3 regions of the Streptomyces sp. MS19 genome follow, and region 3 is predicted to be linked to each of the others. Evidence: riboswitches for the same ligand, from Rfam matches in the RefSeq annotation. Region 3 holds a riboswitch; each other region holds the start of a gene.
The links. Region 3 has a riboswitch for thiamine pyrophosphate ahead of thiO (glycine oxidase ThiO). Riboswitches for the same ligand answer to the same signal wherever they lie in the genome.
Positions count from the first base shown of each region.

Region 1: linked by a shared signal. The riboswitch ahead of ACL02R_RS24710 (thiamine ABC transporter substrate binding subunit) and the one ahead of thiO (glycine oxidase ThiO) in region 3 are both predicted to bind thiamine pyrophosphate.
Region 2: linked by a shared signal. The riboswitch ahead of thiC (phosphomethylpyrimidine synthase ThiC) and the one ahead of thiO (glycine oxidase ThiO) in region 3 are both predicted to bind thiamine pyrophosphate.

Region 1 covers NZ_JBJZOH010000036.1:26,678-28,922, forward strand. Annotated here, with positions in the region: gene ACL02R_RS24710 (thiamine ABC transporter substrate binding subunit) at 1-853, opposite strand, end outside; TPP riboswitch at 890-995, opposite strand; gene rlmN (23S rRNA (adenine(2503)-C(2))-methyltransferase RlmN) at 1,030-2,139, opposite strand; gene ACL02R_RS24720 (phosphatidate cytidylyltransferase) at 2,173-2,245, opposite strand, start outside.
Region 2 covers NZ_JBJZOH010000006.1:135,143-137,387, reverse strand. Annotated here, with positions in the region: gene thiC (phosphomethylpyrimidine synthase ThiC) at 1-1,215, opposite strand, end outside; TPP riboswitch at 1,207-1,318, opposite strand; gene ACL02R_RS08865 (YibE/F family protein) at 1,393-2,245, shown strand, end outside.
Region 3 covers NZ_JBJZOH010000002.1:50,745-52,989, reverse strand. Annotated here, with positions in the region: gene thiO (glycine oxidase ThiO) at 1-1,033, opposite strand, end outside; TPP riboswitch at 1,024-1,135, opposite strand; gene ACL02R_RS02770 (DUF1996 domain-containing protein) at 1,368-2,245, shown strand, end outside.

The sequences.
Region 1 (2,245 bases), on a different contig from region 3:
CCGCCAGCAGCCCGGCGAACTCGACCTGCCGGAAGCAGGTGCCCGTGGACACACCGGTCGGCGCCTCGTCCGGCCGCTCCTCGCCGCCGTAGACCACCCCGGCGGGCGGGCTGGAGGCGTAGGAGACGACCAGCGGCCGGTCACCGCCCTGGCCTGAGCCGGAGAACCGCTCGTTGTACGCCTGCTCCCAGCCGTCCACGACCTCCACGCCGTTGTCGGCGAGCTGCTGCCACCAGTCCTGCCAGCCGTCCTCCCCGAAGGTCGCGACGGTCGCCAGGAGGAAGCCGAGGCCGGGCGAGGACGTCGCGGCGTTCTCCACCACGAGCAGGTCGCGGTAGGCGGGGTCGGTCAGGTCGGCGAACGTCTCGGGCGGGTCGATGCCCTCCTCGGCGAACCACGCGCGGTCGTAGTTGACGCAGATGTCGCCGGTGTCCACGGGCGTGACGCGGTTCTCGCCGTCGAGGCGCAGCTGAGCCGGTATCGCGTCCAGGCCCGCCGCCTCGTACGGCTCGAACACGTCCTCGTCGAGCGCGCGGGACAGCAGCGTGTTGTCCACGCCGAACAGCACGTCGCCCTGCGGGTTGCCCCGCGAGAGCACCGCCTGGTTGACGACCACGCCCGCGTCGCCGCCGCGCAGGACGTTCACGTGGTAGCCCGACTCCTCCTCGAAGCGGGCGAGGACGTCGTCGGAGACGAGGAACGAGTCGTGCGTGACCAGCGTCACCTCGCGCGAGCCGGCGCCGTCACCGCCCTCCGACCCACCGCTGCCGCCGTCGCCGTCGCTGCCGCAGGCGGTGACCAGGCAGAGGCCGAGGGCAAGACCGCATATGCCCAGTGTCGCGGTGCGCTTCATGGTGCCGCCTTCTTGGCGCGGGCGCGCGCGGGCAGCACGAGAGTGGTTCCGAACTTCCTACCCGGCATGACCCGGGCGAGGTTCGAGGGTCTGCGGCCGTTGCCGCACTCTCAGCGCTGCGAGCGCTCCCCTGTCGGAAAGATGAAAAACTACCGGCCAACGATAGCAGCCGCCGGTCAGACCCGCTCCGTCGCCGCCAGCTGCCCGCAGGCCCCGTCGATCTCCTGGCCCCGGGTGTCCCGCACCGTCACCGGTACGCCGTGCGCCTCCAGCGCGGCGACGAACGCCCGCTCGTCCTCCGGACGCGACGCCGTCCACTTCGATCCGGGCGTGGGGTTCAGCGGGATCAGGTTCACGTGCGCGCCACGCCCCTTGAGCAGCCGGCCCAGCCGGTCGGCGCGCCACGCCTGGTCGTTGATGTCCCTGATCAGCGCGTACTCGATGGAGACGCGGCGGCCGGACTTGTCCGAGTAGTCCCAGGCCGCGTCGAGGACCTCACGGACCTTCCAGCGCGTGTTGACCGGCACCAGGGTGTCGCGCAGCTCGTCGTCCGGCGCGTGCAGCGACACCGCGAGACGGCAGGAGAAACCCTCGTCGGCGAAGCGGCGCATGGCCGGGACCAGGCCCACCGTCGAGACGGTGATCCCGCGCTGCGACAGGCCCACGCCGTGCGGCGCCTCGTCCGTCAGGCGGCGGATCGCGCCGGTCACCCGGCGGTAGTTGGCCAGCGGCTCGCCCATGCCCATGAAGACGATGTTCGACAGCCGCGCGGGGCCGCCCGGCACGTCGCCGTCACGCAGCGCCCGCATGCCGTCCACGATCTGGTGGACGATCTCGGCGGTCGACAGGTTGCGGTCGAGCCCCGCCTGCCCGGTGGCGCAGAACGGGCAGTTCATCCCGCACCCGGCCTGCGACGAGACACACATGGTGACCCGGTCCGGGTAGCGCATCAGCACCGACTCGACCAGCGTGCCGTCGTGCAGGCGCCACAGCGTCTTGCGGGTGGCGCCCTCGTCGCACTCGATGTGCCGCACCTCGGTCATCAGCGGCGGCAGCAGCGCCGCCGCGAGCCGCCCGCGCGCCGCGGCGGGCACATCCGTCCACTCCGCCGGGTCGGCGGTCCAGCGGCCGAAGTAGTGCCGCGACAACTGCTGTGCGCGGAACGGCTTCTCGCCCAGCGCCACGACCGCCTCGCGGCGCTCCTCGGGCGTGAGGTCGGCGAGGTGCCGCGGCGGCTTCTTGGCGCCGCGCGGCGCGATGAACGTGAGCTCTCCAGGTGCAGGCATGGTCCTGCCAGTGTCGCAGATCGCCCGGCCGGCTCAGCCCGCGCCGACGAAGGCGAGGAACAGCAGCCACACGACGGGCGCCGTGGGCAGTATCGAGTCGAGCCGG
Region 2 (2,245 bases), on a different contig from region 3:
GTAGCAGAGCATCGCCGTGCCCCACCACGCGATCATCGCCGCGCCGATGCCCGACGTGATGTGGTCGTACGCGGGCGCGACGTCCGTCGTGAGCGGCCCGAGCGTGTAGAACGGCGCCTCGTCGCAGATCTCCTGCTGGAGGTCGATGTTCTCCTTGATCTTGTGCATCGGGACGTGCCCGGGGCCCTCGATCATGGTCTGCACGTCGTGCGCCTTCGCGATCGCGTTCAGCTCGCCCAGCGTGCGCAGTTCGGCGAACTGCGCCTCGTCGTTGGCGTCCGCGATGGACCCGGGCCGCAGCCCGTCACCCAGCGAGAACGTGACGTCGTACGCGCGCAGGATCTCGCACAGCTCCTCGAAGTGCGTGTACAGGAAGCTCTCCTGGTGGTGTGCCAGGCACCAGGCCGCCATGATCGAGCCGCCGCGCGAGACGATGCCCGTCTTACGCCGCGCGGTCAGCGGTACGTATCGCAGCAGAACGCCCGCGTGGACCGTCATGTAGTCCACGCCCTGCTCGGCCTGCTCGACCACCGTGTCGCGGTAGATCTCCCATGTCAGCTCCTCCGCCCTGCCGTTCACCTTCTCCAACGCCTGGTAGATCGGCACGGTTCCCACCGGTACGGGCGAGTTGCGGAGAATCCACTCGCGTGTCCGGTGAATGTCGCGGCCCGTGGACAGGTCCATGATCGTGTCGGCGCCCCAGCGGGTCGCCCACGTCATCTTCTCCACCTCCTCGTCCACGGACGAGGTGACGGCGGAGTTGCCGATGTTGGCGTTCACCTTCACCAGGAAGTTCTTCCCGATGATCATCGGCTCGGACTCCGGGTGGTTCACGTTCACCGGCAGGACGGCCCGGCCCGCCGCGATCTCGTCGCGCACGAAGGCGGGTGAACGGTTCTCCCTGAGCGCCACGTACTCCATCTCGGGGGTGATCTCCCCGCGCCTGGCGTACGCCAGCTGTGTGACGGCGGGCGTCCCGTCGGCCCGCCGCTCCTCGATCCACGCGCCGCGCAGCGGCGGCAGGCCGCGGCGGACATCGGTCTCGACCTCCGGGTCCGTGTACGGACCCGAGGTGTCGTACAGCGTGACGTCGGTCCCGTCGGTCAGGTGCACGCGGCGCACCGGCACCCGCAGATCGGGGCGCGAACCGGTGAGATATCCCTTGTGTGATCCGATGGCGGACACGTCGGACGTGCGTGTGTCGTGCGAGGTCATTCGACCCACTCCCTACGCCGGCATTACCCGGTAACAGGTTCGGCGGTCGGCGCGGCTCCAGCGCCCTCTCAGCCCCGTGCCCGGAGCTCCCGCGATGTGCTTGGTCAGCGGTCCCACGCTAGCCCGCGCCGGGGTGTGCTGAACAGGGCGCCGTGATTCTTACGCGATGATCGGAGCGTGAGCCGACTCGACGACCAACCACCGGGCCCCCCGCACCCCCCGGCGCACGGGCACGCGCACGGGCACCAGCACGGCCCCGCCGCGCCCGTCTCGGCACGGCTGCGCAAGGTGATAGCGGCGGTGCTGATCCCGTTCGCCGCCGTCATGGCCGCGGGGCTCGTGCTGCTGTGGCCCGGCGGGACACCGGAGCAGGACGGGCACACGGGCGTCGGCTTCGACCAGCAGACCGAGCAGGCGCGCGTCACCGAGGTCACCGAGACCCCGTGCGAGGAGCTGGGCGTGCAGGTGCCGCGGGGCAACCCCGGCGCGTGCGAACGGGCCACCGTCGAGGTCACCAGCGGCCCGGACGCCGGACGCACGTTCACCGAGGTCGTGCCCCCCGACGCGACGCAGCGGTTCGACGTCGGCCAGGAGGTCGTCGTCGCCTACGCGCCCGACGCGCCCGAGGAACTCCAGTACAGCGTCCGCGACGTGGACCGGCAGCTGCCGATCCTGCTGCTCGCCGCGATCTTCGCGCTCGCCGTCGTCGTGGTCGGGCGGCTGCGCGGGCTGCTCGCGCTCGTCGGGCTCGGCGTGAGCTTCTCGGTGCTGACCCTCTTCATCCTGCCCGCGATCCTCCACGGCTCGAACCCCTTGGTCGTGGCGGTGATCGGCGGCAGCGTGATCATGCTGACCACCCTCTACCTGACCCACGGGGTGAACGCGCGTACCTCCGTCGCCGTCCTCGGCACGCTCGTGTCGCTGCTGCTCATCGGCGCGCTCGGCTCGCTGTTCATCGGCTGGGCGCACCTGACCGGCAACACCGACGAGCAGACCGGCCTCGTCCACAGCCTCTACCCGGGCATCGAGG
Region 3 (2,245 bases):
TCGCCAGGTGCAGTCCCGGCAGCGCGGTCGGGCCGAGGAGCGGGGCGTTGTCGGGGCTCACGGGCCGCAGCCCGGCGCGGGCCTCGGCCAGCGGCAGCTCGGTCAGTCCCGGCAGCAGCTCGTGCGCGTCGCGCAGCAGCCCGTAGACCCCGCCCGCCGTCACCTCCGTGTCCATGCCGCGCTCCTCGACCGTCGCGCCGAGCACCAGCTCGCCGCTGCGGCGCGGCACCAGGTACACCTGCTCGCCGCGCACGACCGCGCGGACCGTCCGCGACAGGAACGGCTGCCGCGTGTCCGGCATGCGCAGCCGCAGGACCTGCCCCTTCACCGGCCGTACCGGCACCGCCACCCCGGGCGGCAGCCCCGCCAGGTCGCCGCTGCGGCAGCCGCCCGCGAGGACCGTCCGCTCCGCCGCGAGCCGCGTGCCGTCGGCCAGGACGACGCCGGTCGCGCGGTCGCCCGCGAGGGTGAGCCGGGCGGCGTCCGAGCGGTGCAGCGCCACCCCGGCCCGTTCGCACGCCGTCAGCAGCGCCGCCACGAGCAGGCGCGGATCGGCCTGGTGGTCCCCGTCCACGCGCACCCCGCCGCGTACGCCGGGCGCGAGCATCGGTTCGAGGCGGCGGCACTCGCGGCCCGTCAGCCACTGCGTGTCCAGGCCGCAGCGCTCCTGGAGGAGCCGCAGCTCCCGCAACTGGGCGCGGTCGTCGGCGTCGAGCGCCACCTGGAGCGTGCCGCGGGCGCGGTGGCCGACGTCCGCGCCCGCCGCGTCCGCCAGTTCGGCGGCGAAGGCGGGCCAGCGGGCGGCCGAGGCGAGGTTGAGGTCGAGCAGCGCCTCCTCGCCGTGGTGCAGCTCGGTGACGGCCGCGAGCATCCCGGCCGCGACCAGCGCCGCGCCGCCGCCCGGCCGCGCGTCCGCGACGGCGGTCCGCAGCCCGCGCCCCGCCGCCCGCCAGGCCGTCACCAGTCCGATGACGCCGCCGCCGACGACCACGGCGTCGTACGCGCCGGCCGCCGTGCGTGCGCGCGTGTCCACGCGACTCCTCCCTTCGCCGGAATGACCCGGATCAGGTTCGTACGGTCGGAGGCCGCCCGCCTCCCTCTCAGCCCGGTGCGCCGGACTCCCGTGGGTGTTTACGCTCGCCCGCCAGCGTAGTACGCCGGGGCCGCGCGCGGTGGGCGGGGGACGGGCGGCGGGGCGGTCCCGGCGGCGTCCCGGCCCCATGTCCGGGAAATGACAGGCGAGTTCCGGGAATGTGCGGGACTCCTTGACGCTCTCTTGGGGCGCTCTTAGTGTCCGGCCTCAGAGAGCGCTCTCTGACGGCCGCGCGCCCAGCGCGGAAGTCACCCCCCACTCGTAAGGAGAGCCCGTGAACCTGACCCAAGTCCGGCGCCCGCCATGGCAGGCGCTCCTGGCCGTCCTGGCCGTGGCGGCCGTGGTCGCCTCGCAGCTGTTCACCGGATCGACGGGCCGCGCGGCCCAGAACGAGCAGTCGCAGGCGGCCGTCGGACCGAACGTCGTCCGCGTCGCCGAGTTCGTGGCCGAGTGCGAGTTCAGCCACCGGCGCCCCGACGACCCGATCATCTTCCCCGGCCTGCCGGGCGCGTCCCACTCGCACAGCTTCTTCGGGAGCACCGTGACGGACGCGTACACGAACCTGAGCGACCTGCTGGCCTCGGACAGCACCTGTGACCCGGCGATCGACCTGTCCTCCTACTGGGTGCCGACGCTGTTCGTGAACGACCAGCCGGTGGAGCCGCAGAGCGCGACGTTCTACTACCTCGGCGAGGGCGTCAACGACCAGACGATCGCCAACACCCAGGCGCTGCCGCAGGGCCTGAAGATCGTGGCGGGCAACGCCATGGCCACCAGCCCCGAGGGCACCATCGCGCGCTGGTCGTGTCTGCACGCGGGGCACGTCAACCCGTCCCAGAACTTCGTCAACTGCCCCGCCGGCACGGCGCTTGAGTCGTACCTCGACTTCCCGCAGTGCTGGAACGGCCGTGACCTGGACTCCCCCGACCACAAGAGCCACATGGCCTACCCCGTGGGCGGCACCTGCCCCTCCACGCACCCGGTGGCCGTGCCCAAGCTCCGTCAGGTACTGCGCTACCCCGTGAACGGTGACCCCTCCAACTTCCGCCTCGCATCAGGACCCGGATACACGATGCACGGAGACTTCTTCAACGCCTGGCCGACCGCCGAGATGGAACGGCGCGTGCGCGACTGCATCCGCCCGATCATCAA